Tenggerimyces flavus: one gene and its partner. The protein of the gene in region 2 interacts with the protein of the main gene of each other region in a pairwise test. Links are inferred from orthologs where the notes say so. Each region holds a gene or a part of one and is shown on either strand. Other genes may lie near its edges.

Region 1 (7,894 bases), 1.8 Mb from region 2 along the record:
GCTACGGCTCGGTGTCGGTCGCGCTCTATCTCTGGGCCGGCGCCGACTCCGTCATGCAGTACAACGAGGTCTACGGCGGCCCGAACAACGAGTTCGACGGCACGCCGTGGGATCTGGAGTACACGAACTTCAACGTCACGTACCAGCACAACTACTCGCACGACAACGCCGCGGGCTGGATGTCGTACATGGGCAACAGCTCCAACTCCGTCGCCCGCTACAACCTCAGCGTCAACGACAACGGCGTGCTCGTGAAGAACATGCTGTCGACCAACTATTCGCCGACGTACTTCGTCAACAACACGTTCGTCTACGACGGCGCGGACCTCGACTACTTCCATGACGAACGGTTCCTGAGCCGCGTCTACTTCCTGAACAACATCTTCTACAACTACTCGACGGCGGAAGCGACGCCCTGGTATCGAAGGACCGGCGCGCTCCGCCAGGCGGTGTTCTCGAACAACGACTTCTATGAGGCGAGCGGCACCCACTCCACCCAGGAACCGGCCGATCCGCGCGGGGTGGCGGTGGATCCGAGGTTCGTCGGCGACCCGGCGAAGTACCCGACCGGGTTGGGCGTGGACCGGATCCGTAAGGCAGGCGAGCACTTCGCGCTGCGCAAGGACTCGCCGCTGATCGACGCCGGTCGCTACAACCCGCACCTGGGCACGAAGGACTTCGTCGGCACGCATATCTACTACGGCGCCGCGCCCGACATCGGCATGTCAGAACGCAAGCAGGGAAGGAAGGTCGCCCACCCCGTCGACGACGACCCGATCGAGGAAGAGGTCGACAACAGGGTCAACCTCGCGCTGGGCAAGCCGGCGGTCGCGAGCTCGACGCACCCCGGCGCGGGCGGGACGCTCACCGCGGACAAGCTGACCGACGGCAACCTCGCGACCCGATGGGCCGCGGCCGACGACGCGGCGTACCCGGTCACGCTCGACATCGACTTCGGCGCGGACACCACGTTCGACCAGGTCTACCTGGACGAGTACACCGACTCCGGCACGAACCCACGGGTGCAGTCGTTCGCCTTGCAGCGTTGGGATTCCGGCACCAGCCAGTGGGTCACGTTCGCGACCCGCGACGACGGGATCGGGCACGACCGCACCGTGACGGGCTTCGGCGACATCACGACGTCCAAGCTGCGGGTGGCGCTCACCGAGAAGATCCCGACCGAGATCTACACGCCGACGATGACGGAGATCGCCGTCTACAAGGCGACCTAGGCCAGAGACCAGTCCACGGGATCCCCGCCCAGTTCGGCGATCATCTCGTTCGCGCGGCTGAACGGGCGGGACCCGAAGAACCCACGGTCGGCGGACATCGGGCTCGGGTGCGCGGACTCGATGCACGGGACGTCATCGAGCAGCGGGCGGAGGTTCTGCGCGTCGCGGCCCCACAGGATCGCGACCATCGGCTCGTTGCGGTCGACGAGCGCGCGGATCGCCTGGTCGGTCACGTCCTCCCAGCCCTTGCCGCGGTGCGACGCGGGCTTGCCAGGCGAGACGGTGAGGGCTCGGTTGAGCAGCAGGATGCCGCGCTTCGACCAGGGCGAGAGGTCGCCGTTCGCCGGCGCTGGGAGGTCGAGGTCGGCGGTGTACTCGCGGTAGATGTTCTGCAGGCTCCGCGGGATCGGGCGTACGTCCGGCGCGACCGAGAAGCTCAGCCCGACCGGGTGCCCCGGTGTCGGGTACGGGTCCTGCCCGACGATCAGCACCCGCACGTCCGCGAACGGCTGCTGGAACGCACGCAGCACGTTCGCGCCCTCCGGGAGGTAGCGACGGCCGGCGGCGAGCTCGGCGCGCAGGAAGTCACCCAGCGAGGCGATCCGTTCCGCGACCGGCTCGAGCGCTTGAGCCCAGCCGGCCTCGACGACCTCGGTGAGCGGCTTGCGACTCGCTTGCGTCGATGCTGCTGCTGTGTCGACCACGCCGGCCTCCTCCGCTTGCCGTGAGCAGGTCAAGGAGCTTAGTAGGCTCCGAAGCGTGACCCAGCAGCCGTACGGCGCGTTCGATCCGAAGACGTACCAGGCGGTGATCCGCAGGGAGGCGGACGCGTTCGTCGCCGCGTACGCCCACGGCGATCCGGAGGCGCACGTCAAGGCCTGCCCCGGCTGGACGCTCACCCAGCTCGTCGACCACGTCGGCCAGGTCCATCAGTGGGCGCGCGGCATCGTGCTCGGCGAGGGGCCGGGCGACGTGGTGACGACGCCCGCCGAAGACGGCGAGGACCTCGCCGACTGGTACGAGCGGTGCGTCGGCGACCTGCTCGAGACGCTGGCGAGGACCGACCCGAGCAAACCGTGCTGGACGATGCAGCCCGAGAACGAGGTCGCCCGGTTCTGGTCGCGGCGGCAGGCGCTGGAGCTGGTCGTTCATCGGGTCGACGCGGAGGTCGCGGTCGGCGGGTCGGTACGGATCGACGGCGAGGTCGCCGCGGATGGGATCGCGGAGGTGCTCGACCTGTGGCTGCCGCGGATCACCCGCCGGAGCGGGACGCCGGACCTCGCCGCGCCCGTTTTGTTGGCGTGCACCGACCGGGCCGAACGCTGGCTGCTGCGCCCGCCGCACACCGCGGACGTACCGATGGGACCGCCCACGGCCGACGGGCCGGTGCTCGCGGACGACGTCGCCAAGACCGCCGAGGCGACGATCGAGGGAACGGCGGCCGGTTTGCTGATGATGCTGTGGAAGCGGCAGAACGTGTCGGTGGCCGGCGTTAGCCTCAGCGGCGAAGTCGAGGTGGCTCAGTCCTTCCTCGAGTCGCGTCTTACTGCTTAGGAAGGCCTCCGCGTGGGTTTCCAGCTGGTCCCGGCGTCCTATCTGATCCTGCGCAGGGGCGAGGAGGTGCTGCTCTCGCTTCGCGGCGGCACAGGGTGGCGGGACGGGTATTGGTCGCTGCCAGCTGGCCACATCGAGGCCGGCGAGTCCGCAATGGCCGCTTGTCTGCGCGAGGCGGTTGAGGAGATCGGCATCGTCGTACGTCCCGACGACCTGGTGCCGCTGTGCACGGTGCACCGGACGGGTGGGAGCGGCAAACCGGTCGACGAACGCGTCGACTTCTTCTTCGCCGCCGAGGTCTGGGCTGGCGAGCCCACGAACCTGGAGCCGGACAAGTGCGCCGAGCTGGGCTGGTACGGGCTGAAGGACCTGCCGACCCCGGTCGTGGAACCGGTCGACCAGGTGCTCGCCGGACTGCTCAGCGGCCGGCTACCAGCGATCTTCGCCACCGGCCGTTTCGAATGAGGGCGTCCCTCATTCGAATAGCTTGGCCAGCCGCCGTGATCATGTCGGTGATCATGAAGCCAGACCCGTCGAAAACGACCAGTTCGGCTTCATGATCACGCTCATGGGCCGGAGGTTTCGAATGAGGGCGTCCCTGTAGCGATCTCCTCGAGCGAGGGGACCCTCCGCCCTTCGCGAAGTGTGGGGTTCTGGTCGCGACACGCCGGCGTGTCGCGACCAGAACCCCACACTTTGATGGGACATGGTGGATGGGCCGGGCGATTGAATGAAGGTGCCCTTCATCCAAGACGTGGCTGGGTGGCGGGGGTCGAGGTGGCCGGTGGTCCGGGTGTGGCGAGGCCTGGTTGGGTCGGGGGCACCCTGGTCCCATAGGTTCGGACCGGGGTGCCCCCGACCCAAACCGACCAGGCGCGTCCACGGTCCCCAGGGGATGCACCGGCCCATTCGACAGAGGAACTGCCTCATTCGAAACCCGAGGGGCGGCTAGCTGGGCGAGGGCTTCCCGTTCGGCTGAGGCTCGGCCGGCTCGGTCGGCGTCGGCGCCGCAGGCTCGCTGCCGTCGTCGAACGTGACCTTCTTCAGCTGCTTGTTCATGTTGCGCCACAGCAGGATCGTCGCCACGACCAACCCCATGATCACGACGAAGCCGAGCAGTCCGGGTCCCACCCAGACACTCGGGTCCCGCTCGGCCGCGAGCAGCGTCACCACTTGTCCTCACCTCACCCCGGCGAACAGGTCGCTCTCGGGAAGCTCTGTCTCGACGAGACTACGCGCCAGCTCGTAGTCCTCGGTCGGCCAGGCCGCCTGATGCACCTCGAGCGGGCAGACGAACCACGGCCCCTCCGGGTCGATCTGCGTCGCGTGCGCGAGCAGCGCCTTGTCGCGGACCGCGAAGTACTCCGCGCACGGCACCCGCGTCGTGACCCGCGCGTCCCACGCCGGGTCGCGCTTCCACTCGGCCAGCCGCTCGGCGTACGGCGACTCCAGGCCGCGCCGGATCATCTCGTCGTGCAGCGCCAGCGTCCGGGCCCGGTGGAACGAGTGGTGGTAGTACAGCTTCAACGGCTGCCAGGGCGCTCCCGCCTCCGGGTACGCCGAGTCCGAGCCCACCGCCTCCCACGCCGCGACCGTCACCTCGTGGCAGCGGATGTGGTCCGGGTGCGGGTAGCCGCCAGTCTCGTCGTACGTCGTCACCACGTGCGGCTTGAACGACCGCATGACCGCGACGAGCTTCGCCGCCTCCTCGTCGACCGGCCGCGCCGCGAAGCTGCCCTCGGGCAGCGGCGGCAACGGGTCGCCCTCGGGGTAGCCGGAGTCGACGTACCCGAGCCAGACCTGCGAGATGCCGAGGATCTCGCGGGCACGGTCCATCTCCTCGCGCCGGATGTCGGCGAGGTTCGCGAGCACGTCCGGGCGGTCCATGTTCGGGTTGAGGATCGAGCCGCGCTCGCCTCCTGTGCAGGTGACGACGAGGACCTCGACGCCATCGGCGACGTACTTCGCGGTGGACGCGGCGCCCTTGCTGGACTCGTCGTCGGGGTGGGCGTGAACGTGCATCAGCCGAAACGGGCCCGGTGCGGTGGACGGCACCTTGTTTCCTCTCAGTTCAAGCGTGGAGCAACAATGATCGCGCAGACCACCCCACGAACATCCGGAAGGCCGAAGCTATGCCCGCGCATCCGCTGTCCGACCGGTACGGCGGCGCGCGCGGTTCACGACGTACGGCCGGGCTCGTCGCGATCGGCGTCCTGATCGCCGTCGCTGTCGGAATCGTGTTGTGGAGCGGCATTCGTGCGGCTCAGCCGCCGATCGCGGCGCGCGTGATCACGTTCGACCCGGTCTCGGACACCTCGGTGACCGTCCGGCTGCAGGTGGAGGCGACGCGTACGGTGTCGTGCGAGCTCGTTGCGCGGGGCGAACGGATGGCGACGGTCGGAACGTCGCAGGTCGACGTACGTTTCGACGCATCGGACGGCCGCAGGACGCAGCTCGTCACCCATCCGATCGTCACGTCCGACCGGGCGCTGAGCGTGGAGCTGCTAAGCTGTTCGGTTCCTGGACAGGCTCGAACGCGATAGCGCTCGGGCGCAGGCATTGTTAGCCTCAAAGGCCTGTCCGTACGCTGCTGGACACTCGCAGTTCATTCCCAGCTCGGCTTCATTGGCCGTCGGCGTATGGCCCGGCTACGGAACAAGGAGAAACCGTGACGCAACCGACCGACACGAATGTGATCTGGCTCACTCAAGAGGCGTTCGAACGTCTCGAGGCGGAGCTCGAGCACCTCACGGGTCCGGTGCGAGCGGATTTGGCGCGCAAGATCGGTGAGGCCCGCGACGAGGGTGACCTCAAGGAGAACGGCGGCTACCACGCCGCGAAGGAAGAGCAGGGCAAGACCGAGGCGCAGATCCGCAAGCTGCAGGACATGCTGCGGCGCGCGCGGGTCGGCGGCACGCCGAAGGACGACGGCATCGTGCAGCCGGGCATGAAGGTGACGATCAAGTTCGCCGGCGACGACGACACCGAGACGTTCGTACTCGGGTCGCGTGAGCTGCTGGCGTTGGACGACTCGGTCGACATCGAGATCTACTCCCCGAACTCCCCGCTCGGCGCGGCCATCTCCGGCAAGAGCAAGGGCGAGAAGGCGTCGTACACCGCGCCGAACGGACGCGACGTGGCCGTGGAGATCGTCGACACGGTGCCGTTCCAGGCCTAGGTCTCTAGGGAACGAATGCCGCGAATCGTCCTGGGGATCGGTGTCTCCGCCGCTCTCGTGGAGTCTTGGCGCGAGTGGTTCGCGCCGGCGATGCAGCCGTTTCGCTCCGATGCGCTGACCGGTCCTCGGCAGGAGCCGACGCGCGAGGTGCGGGACACCTTCCAGATGTACAACGGGTCCTGGGTCTGGTTCGACGAGGCCGAGTTCGAAGCGTTGCCGTATCGGGTGCGGCGCTCGCTGCTGACCAAGCGCGAGGCGACAGGCAGCGAGAACGGTCGCCGGTTTCCGTGGTGGCCTTCGCTGTTGGCGCGGGTCGGCGACGGTCCGGTGATCGAGTACGTCGAGGAGGGTGTCGCGCCGAGCCGGCATCGTGAGGTGTCCGCGTCGGTGTGGCGCGCGGCGCGCTCGGTCGTTCCGAACGCGAAGGAGCTTGCCGGCACGTTCCCGCCAGGCTCCGGCCCCAACTGCTTCGGCACCGTGATGGCCGGCGCCGGCGTTCCGGGCGCCGCGTCGGAGTGGGTGGTGTGCGAGCCGTTCGAGGAATGGCTCGCGTCCCATACGGTCCCGATCCGCGGCACGGAGTCCGACGACTCTCCCGGCGTCGTGCTCGTCTGGCGCAACACCCAGCGCGTCGTCCTCCACGCCGCCGTCACGATCGGCGGCGGCTGGGCGTTCAGCAAACCGTCGCAGTCCTGGTGCAGCCCCCGCGTGGTCTGGACAGTCCGCGACACCATCGCCCTCAACCGCCACCCCGGCGAGACCCTGGGCCGCTACCGCATGGTCTAGCGGCGGTGCAGTGTCATCCGCATGCCGTGCCTGGGTCGCAGTGTCACCGCAGGCTGCAGCTCGACCGGGTGGCCGGGGACGAGGCGCGGATCCCACCGACGCGCCAACGTGGCCAGTACCAGCACACCCTCGGCCCAGGCGAACGACTCGCCCACGCAGGTCCGCGCCGCCAGGCCGAACGGGAAGTACGTCGTCCGCGACTGCCCCGGCGCCGACTCGTCGAACTCACCCGACGACGACAGCCACCGCGAAGGCCGGAACTCCAACGGGGCGGGCCAGAACCGCGCGTCCCGGTGCAGCACCCACTGGCTCGCCGTACACAACGACCCCGCCGGAATCGTCCAGCCGTCCACCTCGAGGTCGGTCGTCGCGCGCCGCCCGAGCAGCCACACCGGCGGGCGGACCCGCATCGACTCCGCGACGATCGCGTGCGTGCGCGGCAGCCGTTCGATGTCCTCGTACGTCAACGCCCGCGCGGGCAGCGCGTCGAGCTCCTCCCACAGCCACGAGGCGACCGCGCGGTGCTGGTCCAACAGCCACCACGTCCAGGTCAGCAACGTCGCCGTCGTCTCGTGGCCGGCGAGCAGCAGCGTCATCACCTCGTCGCGCACCTGCGTGTCGGACATCGCGTGCCCGTCGTCCCGTACCTCGATGAGCCGCCACAGCAGGTCGTCGCCCGGCGGCCGGGTCCGGCGGGCCGCCACGAGCGAACGTACGACGGCGTCCAGCCGCTGCACCGCCGCGAACAGCCGCTGCCGCCGCGGCGTCGGGACCGCGAGCAGCAGATCGGCACCGGGCAGCATGTAGCGCTGGAAGCCAGCCATCAGCATCGACAGCGACCGCGACACCTCGTCCGACTCCGACCGCACATCGGTGCCGAACAGGGCCTGCCCGACGATCGACAGCGTCAGCGCCGACATCTCCTTCGCCAGATCGAGCTCCGCACCCAGCTGCCAGCGCGCGTCGTACTCCAACGCGGTCGAGACCATCGGTGCCGTGTACGCCGTGATCTGCTTGCTGTGGAAGCTCGGCTGGATCATCCGCCGCTGCCGCCTGTGGTGCTCGCCCTCGCTGGTCAGGAGGCCTTCGCCGAGCAGCACCTTGATCCGCTCGAGCGTGCGGCCCTTCTTCAGATTGCGGCCGT
Region 2 (7,876 bases):
AGCTGCTCGTCCTCGTCGGCACGTTCCAGCTGATGGCCGGCATCCGTACGGCGTTCATCGAGCCCAACCTGAGCTGGTTCACCGATCAGGTGCGCAACGGCAAGATGGATCTCTACCTGATCCAGCCGGCGTCGAGCCTGTTCCTGGCCAGCCTGAGCTCGCACTCGCCGGTGGCCCTCACCAGAGCGGTCCTCGGCCTGGCGGTCATCGGCGGAGGCATCGCGGACCACGGCAAGCTCCCCACGATCGCCGGCCTGCTCACCTGGCTACTACTGCTCGCCACCGGCACAGTGATCATGTGGAGCCTCGGCGTTCTCGTGTCCTGCTTGGCGTTCTGGGCACCACGGCTGGAGCTCGACATCCTGTTCAGCTCGGCACTGAACCTCGCGCGCTACCCGGTCGACATCTACAGCCGACCACTGCGCATCGTGCTCACCTACCTGTTCCCGATGGCGGTCGTGACCACGCTCCCGACCACAGCGCTGCTGCGCGGCCCGACCCTCGTCGGTACGGCGGCAGCCATCGCCGCCGGCGCCGGCATCGCGCTGCTCGCGATCGGTGCATGGTCGGTGGGCGTGCGCCGCTACACCGGTGCGACGTCCTGACCACGCAGGTGCACGTTCTCCAACAGGGCAACGGCAACCAGACAGGCGACCATGCTGGAGCCGCCGTACGACACGAACGGCAACGGCAGCCCGGTGATCGGCATCAGCCCGAGCGTCATGCCGACGTTCTCGAAGATCTGCGCGGCGAACCAGCACACGACGCCGCCGGCGAGCAGGCGGCCGAACAGGTCGGGCGCAGCGCGCGCGATGCGTACGCCGCGCCACAGCACGAACGCCAGCAACAGAAGCAAGGCGCTCGAGCCTACGAAGCCGAGCTCCTCCCCCGCCACCGTGAACACGAAGTCGGTGTGCTGCTCGGGAACGTACGCACCGCTCGTCCTGCTGCCGTGGAACAAGCCCGCCCCGAACAGCCCGCCCGACCCGATCGCGACCCGCGCCTGCTCGGCGTTGTAGCCGATCCCCTCCGGATCGACGCCAGGGTTGACGAACGCGGTGAGCCGCGCGAGCTGGTAACCCTCCAGCAGCCCCACCCGCACGGCGGCGTACCCGGCCGTCGCCGCGACGAGTACGAGTCCGGCGAGAAAGCGCAACGGCGTGCCCGCGAGCGCCAGGACGCCGAATCCTGTGACCAGCAGGACGAACACGGTACCGAGGTCGGGTTGGATCGCGACCAGCCCGATGGGCACCGCGGCAACGGCGAGCGCCCAGAGCAGATCGGACCGCGCCGATCGGGTCGAACGGCGGGCATTGTCTCTCCGTTCGGCGAGGACTACTGCCATCCCGACGACGATCGCGACCTTCGCGAACTCCCCGGGCTGTAAGGAGAAACCGCCCGGCAGCCGGATCCAGGACTGGGATCCGTTCACGGTCGCGCCCAGCACGAGCACGAGGACCAGTCCCGCCACCACGACCAGGTAGCAGGCCGGCGCGTACAGCCGCAGCCGGCGATGGTCGATCATCGCGACCGGAACGGCGATCACCACGCCGATCAGGATGTTGAGGATCTGCTTCAGCAGGTAGGCCTGCGGGTCACCACCGGTGAGAGACGGCCGGTGCGCGGTCGCCGACCACACCAGCAGACAACCCAACGCCAGCAGGGCGATCACCGCGACGAGCAGCGACCAGTCGAGCTGCCGGGCGGCGGTCGACCCGGCATGGCGAGGCGGAGCGACGGCAGTCATCGCAGCGCCTCCCACAATCGCCGCACCGCGGGACCCGAGGTGGCCGCGCCCGTACCGCCCTGCGAGACCATCATCACCACGGCGTACCTCTGGTCGAACGACGCGAACCACGATGTCGACTGCCTGCCGTCGACCTCGGCAGTCCCGGTCTTCGACGCGACCGGCGTCTTGTCGAGCCGGAACCCGGCGAACGGCGCCGCGCCCGTGCCCGACACCGTGGTCTTGCGCAGGGCCGCCTGCAGATAGCGCAACTGCGACGGCGTCAACGGCAGCTTGCCGGCCACCTTCGGTACCTGTTTCCGCAACGAGGGCTGCAGGAGCGAGCCGCCGTTCGCGAGCGCCGCGTACGCACGAGCGAGCTGCAACGGCGTCACCGTGGTGTCGCCCTGCCCGATCGCGAGCAGCGCGGCGTGCCCGGCGTACGAGGTCTGGCGTCCGACGTGGCCGGCGCGTTCGCCCGGCAGGTCGAGTCCAGTACGCCGACCGAAGCCGAACGCGGCGGCTGCGGCCTCGATCGCGTCGTCCCGCCGATGGTCGAGCCCGACCTGGTAGAAGAACGTGTCGCACGACACCGCGAGGGCGTCGGCGAGCGAGAGGTCGCCGTACGCGAGCGACTCGAAGTTGCGGAACGTACGGCCGACGATCTCCATCGTGCCCGGGCAGGGCAGCTGCTCCGACGTCCGGAAGCCGTGGGTGAGAGCCGCGGTCGCCGAGACCACCTTGAACGTCGACCCCGGCGCGTACTCGCCCTGCGTGGCGCGCGCCACCAAGGGCGCGTCGCCCGAGGCGAGCAGCCGCTTCCGCTCGGCGCTTGTTAGACCGTCTAGCCAGAGTGAGGGATCGTAACCAGGGTTACTGGCCATCGCGATCACTCCACCCGTTCGCGCATCGAGGACGACGATCGCGCCGGCGTCGGCGACGTACTTCCGCTTGGTGACCTTGTCGAAGCGGGTCCGCGTCGCGGCGAGGGTCTTCGCGAGCTCGCGCTCGGCGAGGGCCTGGATGCGAACGTCGAGGTTCGTGACGAGGTCCGCGCCAGGCTTCGCGGGCCGCTCGGACACCACCGACAGCACCCGGCCCTGCGCGTCGATCCGCACGGTCCGCTGACCCGGCGTGCCGCGCAGCAGCGCGTCGTACTGCTTCTCCAGCCCGGCCCGCCCGACCAGGTCGGTCGTCCGCAGTTCGCCGTGGGACGCGTCGAGCTCGGTGCGGTTGACCGGCGCGACGTAGCCGAGCAGATGCGCGGCGGAAACCCCATCGGGCTTGGGAAAACGCCGCGTCGCACGGGAGTCGACGACCACGCCCGGGAAGTGCTCCGATCGCTCGGAGATCGCGAGCGCTGCCTGGGTCGACACGTTCCGGGCGATCGGCACCGGTTCGTACGGCTGGCCGCTCCAGCACACCGGCGGGCGGCGGGCCCCGGGCGTCCCGCAAGGCACCGTCCGCGCGGCCAGGTCGGCACCGGGCTTCCCGAGGACGGAGCCGAGCCGGTCGTACAGCGCGGTCCGGCCAGGCTTGTCCAGCTTGCCGACCGCCGAAGGATCGACGAGCACGGTGAGGGCGCTCTCGTTGTCGACGAGCGGGCGGCCGTTCCGGTCCAGGATCCGGCCACGGACGGCGGGCACCGAGATCGTCCGCAGCTCGCCGACGTCGGTCATGGGTGCGCTGGGTTCGACAGGGCGGGCGACCTGCACGATCCAGAGCCGGCCGAGCAGGACGGCGACCAGCGTGAGCACGAGCAGCTGGAGGATGGCCATCCGCGCCGTGGTCCTCGCGTTCACTGCGGCGCGACCCGGGCTGACAGCGGTACGAGGACGAGCGCGAGCACCGCCGCGGAGAGGATCGACGTGCCGCCGGCACTGAGCAGGACCGACCAGTCGACTCGCGGATCGCCAAGCAGGACGTCGATTCCGGCGTACGTGGCGAGTGTGAGCGCGGCGCCACCGGTCATCGCGAGCACGCCGATGAGGACCCGGTGGTTGCCGTCGTCGGCGCGGGTCACGCCAGCGGCGCCGACGAGGTACGCCGCGAGCGTGAACGACAGTGCCCACAGTCCGGCGACCCCGTCCGCCGGCGGCGCGACGTCGACGAGCAGACCGGCGCAGAACCCCAGCACCGCACCGAACGCCGGCCCCCGCACGTACGCGAACGCCAGCACGGCGACGAGCGCCAAGGAGACGCTCGGCAGCAGCGTGACCTGGACCAGCCAGGCGACCAGAACGACAGCCGCGGCGAGCAGCATCAGCGCTCCCCCACCACGACACCGACGACATCGAGGGCAGTGAGATCGACGTACGGATCCACCGACGCCTTCGGCGCGACACCCGCGGTCGCCGGATCCACCGAGACGACGCGGCCGATCGGAATCCCCGCAGGGTAAGGCGATCCGTTCGGCGATCCCCAGGTGACCAGCCGGTCACCCTGCTTGACCCGGGCCGAGTGGTCGACGAGCTGCAGCGTCAACCTGGCCTTGCCGACCACATCGCCTGTCCCGTGCAGGAAACCGAGCTCGCGGCTCGTCTCCAGCCGCCCACCGACGGTCGACGTGGCGTCGCCGAGCAACAGGACGGTCGCGCTCGTCGTACCCGCGCGAACGACCCGGCCGACGAGCCCGTCGGCCGCGACCACGGCCTGGTCGGCGCGAACCCCGTCCCGCGTGCCGACATCGAGAGTCACCGTATGCGCGAAGCTCTGCTGCGCCCCGAAGCCCACGACCCGCGCCGGGACTGTGTGCCCGGCCGAGCGAAGCTGGTCGACGGCTCGCCCTTCCGCACGGCGTTCGGCGTCCGTCCGAAGCTGCCCGCGCAGGGCGGCGTTCTCCTCACGCAGTTTCAGCAGTTCGCTCCGCTGCTCGCCGAGCGAGGCGACATCCCTTGCCGCGTTGACGATCGGACGCGTCGCGACCCGCGCGCCGAGCTGCAGCGGAGCGACCGCCTCAGCCACCGCGGCGCGTACGGCGTTCAACGGAGACTCCTCGACCGCGAGGTCGACGGTGACGAGCGAGAACGAGCCGAGCAGGAGCAGCACCAGCAGCACCCGGGACCGCGGCCGCATCATCTCTTGCGGGGCTCGGAGACCAGCACCCGTCGAAGCGTCTCGAACTCCTCGACGCACATGCCGGCGCCGGCCGCGACCGACTGCAGCGGGTCGTCGGCGACCCGTACGGGCACCCCGGTCTCGTGCTGGAGGCGGGCGGCGAGCCCGTTCAGCAACGCACCGCCGCCGGTGAGGATGATGCCCCGCCGGACGATGTCGCCGGCGAGTTCGGGCGGGCAGGTGTCGAGCGTGGTGCGGACCGCGTCGATGATCGCGTTGACGGGTTCCTCGAGCGCCTTGCGGATCTCGTCGGTGGACACCGTGACGGTCTTCGGCAGCCCGCTGACGAGGTCGCGTCCGCGTACGTCCGCCTCGGGCTCGTCCGGAACGGGGAACGCCGAGCCGATCGTCGACTTGATCTCCTCGGCGGTGCGCTCGCCGAGCATCAGCGAGTACTCCTTCTTGAGGTAGGAGATCACCGCCTTGTCGAGCTCGTCGCCGGCGACGCGGATCGAGCAGCTCGTGACGATTCCGCCGAGAGAGATGATCGCGACCTCGGTCGTCCCGCCGCCGATGTCGACGACCATGTTGCCAGTGGGCTCGTGCACGGGAAGCCCGGCGCCGACCGCGGCAGCCATCGGCTCCTCGATCAGGTAGACCATCCGGGCGCCAGCCTGGTAGCCGGCGTCGCGGACCGCGCGCTGCTCCACGGTGGTGATGCCGGACGGGACGCAGACGACCAGCCGCGGCTTGGCGAAGTAGCGCCGCTTGTGCACCTGCTGGATGAAGTACCGGAGCATCTTCTCGGCGGCGTCGAAGTCCGCGATGACGCCGTCCTTGAGCGGGCGGATCGCGGTGATCGTGCCGGGCGTACGGCCGATCATCTGCTTCGCGGCGGTCCCGACGGCGACGATCGTGTTGGTCGCGGTGTTCGTGGCGACGACGGAGGGCTCGCTGAGCACGACGCCGCGCCCGCGCACGTAGACGAGGGTGTTCGCCGTTCCGAGGTCGACGGCCAGATCCCGGCCGAGAAAGCTGTTCGCCATTTCGGTAGCCAGTTTGACACGCTACGTAGCCGTGGCTTGCGGTGACTCGCCGGGGTCATGTCCAAGCTTGGGTGAGATAGACCCGTTCTCGGGCGACGACGCCGTCGGCGAACTCGGTGACGACGACGGCGAGGGCGGGCTCGCCGTCGTCGTTGTCGAGGCGGTACTCGTGCACCCACACGTTCGGGGCGCGTACGGACCACTCAGCCGCGGCTCCGACCTGCGGGAAGTCCAGCCGCACGTCGTCGGCATACAGCGCCGACCAGCCGCGGTCGGAGCGGTGCTTCAGCAGCTTGTCGATCAGGTCTCGGGCGGTGCTCTCGTTCATACGTTCAAGCGTGCGGTGGCGCGAGACCGGGCGGCATGGGGAGGACTACTTAGATTTCCCATTCGGGCGCCTAGATGTCGGGGAAGAACAGCTTGATCTCGCGTGCGGCCGACTCCACCGAGTCCGAGCCGTGGACGAGATTCTCCCGGTTCGACAGGCCCAAATCGCCACGGATCGATCCCGCGGCGGCCTTCCGGGCATCGGTCGCACCGTTCAGCAGGCGTACGGCCTCCACGGCCTCGTCGCCCTCGAGCACCAGCGCCACGAGCGGTCCGCTGATGACGAACTCGCGCAGCGGCGGGTACCAGGCCTTCTCCAGGTGCTCGCCGTAGTGCTGGTCGGCCGTCTCGCCGTCGATCGTGCGCAGATCCATCGCGACGATCGAGAGCCCCTTGCGTTCGTACCGGGCCAGGACGTCGCCGACCAGCCCACGACGGACCGCATCCGGCTTGATCAGGACCAGGGTGCGCTCGGACACGACAGAAACTCCTTAAGAACGAGGTCACGACGGCAAAGCACACGCAGCGTAGCCGACGCTCATCCCTCGCTGGGTGCCTGGGCAGCGATCTTGCGGTCGAAGACGAGGCAGGCGAACCAGAGGATGCCGAAGATCGCGCCGAGCGCGAGCATGATCGACACCACGAATCCGCTCGCGAACGCGGCCACCTGCACCACCGAGCCGAGCACCACGCCGACCGGCTTACGCAGCGTCGCGGCCGCCGCGACGCACATCAGGACGATCGCCAGGCCGCCCCAGATCGCCAACCCACGCGGTGCATCGGCCACGCCGATCGCCACCGGGATCGCGAGCCCGACGATGATCGCCTCGAAGACGAGGATCGCCGACAGCGTTCCCCGCATCACCGTCACGTTCAGGTTCACTGCGCCTCGCCCCGTCCCAACAGCACGCGCGCCTCGCCGGCCGTGATCACCGAGCCGGTCACGAGCACCCCGCCCCCGCCCATCTCCTTGGCCTGTTCGTCAGCCGTGCGGACGGCGGCGTCGAGTGCGTCCGGCAGCAGCGGCGCGACCTCGACCCGGTCCTCACCGAAGATGTCGATCGCGATCTCGGCCAGCTCCGCGGCCGGCATCGCACGCTCGGTGGAGTTCTGCGTCACCACGACGTGGTCCATGACCGGCTCGAACGCCTCGAGCACACCTGCGACGTCCTTGTCCTGCATGACGCCGATCACGCCGACGAGCGGTTCGAACGTGAACGCCTCGCTGATCGCCGCCGCGGTCGCCTCGGCGCCGTGCGGGTTGTGTGCCGCGTCGAGCAGAACGGTCGGGCTCCGGCGGACGATCTCCAACCGCCCCGGCGACGTCACGCCGCCGAACGCCTCGCGAACGATGTCCGCGTTCAATCCCTCTGGGGCGCCGCCGGCGAGGAACGCCTCGACCGCGGCGAGCGCGCAGGCCGCGTTGTGCGCCTGGTGAACTCCGTGCAGGGGAAGGAAGATCTCGTGGTACTCCCCCGACAGGCCCTTCAGCGAGATCATCTGCCCGCCGACCGCGATCTCGCGCTCGACGACGCCGAACTCGATCCCCTCGCGGGCCACGGTCGCACCGACCTCGGCCGCGCGGCGCATCAGCACCTCGGCGACCTCGACCTCCTGCTGCGCGATCACCGCGATCGCGCCAGGCTTGATGATCCCGGCCTTCTCCCGCGCGATCTCCGGCGGCGTGTTGCCGAGGTACTTGGCGTGGTCGACCGCGATC

Evidence for each region.
Region 1: the proteins of ndk (region 2) and JOD67_RS38160 interact in binary tests that used the Escherichia coli proteins (3 or more experiments, as listed by UniProt). The link is inferred for Tenggerimyces flavus from one-to-one orthologs.

Annotation. Positions count from the first base shown.
Region 1 is NZ_JAFBCM010000001.1:8,197,978-8,205,871, forward strand. The notes cover bases 83-3,045. They hold JOD67_RS38160 (uracil-DNA glycosylase), read right to left. Parts: upstream 1,937-3,045; coding sequence 1,229-1,936; downstream 83-1,228. Other genes in these bases: JOD67_RS38155 (galactose-binding domain-containing protein), read left to right, coding at 83-1,232; JOD67_RS38165 (maleylpyruvate isomerase family mycothiol-dependent enzyme), read left to right, coding at 1,992-2,786; JOD67_RS38170 (NUDIX hydrolase), read left to right, coding at 2,799-3,045. In the rest of the region: more of JOD67_RS38155, read left to right, coding at 1-82; more of JOD67_RS38170, read left to right, coding at 3,046-3,251; JOD67_RS38175 (hypothetical protein), read right to left, coding at 3,735-3,959; mycothiol conjugate amidase Mca, read right to left, coding at 3,966-4,841; JOD67_RS38185 (DUF4307 domain-containing protein), read left to right, coding at 4,919-5,329; transcription elongation factor GreA, read left to right, coding at 5,455-5,964; JOD67_RS38195 (hypothetical protein), read left to right, coding at 5,980-6,750; JOD67_RS38200 (cytochrome P450), read right to left, coding at 6,747-7,894. UniProt on the Escherichia coli protein: Excises uracil residues from the DNA which can arise as a result of misincorporation of dUMP residues by DNA polymerase or due to deamination of cytosine.
Region 2 is NZ_JAFBCM010000001.1:6,399,883-6,407,758, forward strand. Bases 4,932-7,876 are described here. They hold ndk (nucleoside-diphosphate kinase), read right to left. Parts: upstream 6,636-7,876; coding sequence 6,228-6,635; downstream 4,932-6,227. Other genes in these bases: JOD67_RS30090 (rod shape-determining protein), read right to left, coding at 4,932-5,829; JOD67_RS30095 (hypothetical protein), read right to left, coding at 5,885-6,157; JOD67_RS30105 (DUF4233 domain-containing protein), read right to left, coding at 6,695-7,039; JOD67_RS30110 (bifunctional folylpolyglutamate synthase/dihydrofolate synthase), read right to left, coding at 7,036-7,876. Also shown: JOD67_RS30065 (ABC transporter permease), read left to right, coding at 1-605; rod shape-determining protein RodA, read right to left, coding at 584-1,747; JOD67_RS30075 (penicillin-binding transpeptidase domain-containing protein), read right to left, coding at 1,744-3,504; rod shape-determining protein MreD, read right to left, coding at 3,525-3,989; rod shape-determining protein MreC, read right to left, coding at 3,989-4,801; more of JOD67_RS30090, read right to left, coding at 4,801-4,931. UniProt on the Escherichia coli protein: Major role in the synthesis of nucleoside triphosphates other than ATP. The ATP gamma phosphate is transferred to the NDP beta phosphate via a ping-pong mechanism, using a phosphorylated active-site intermediate.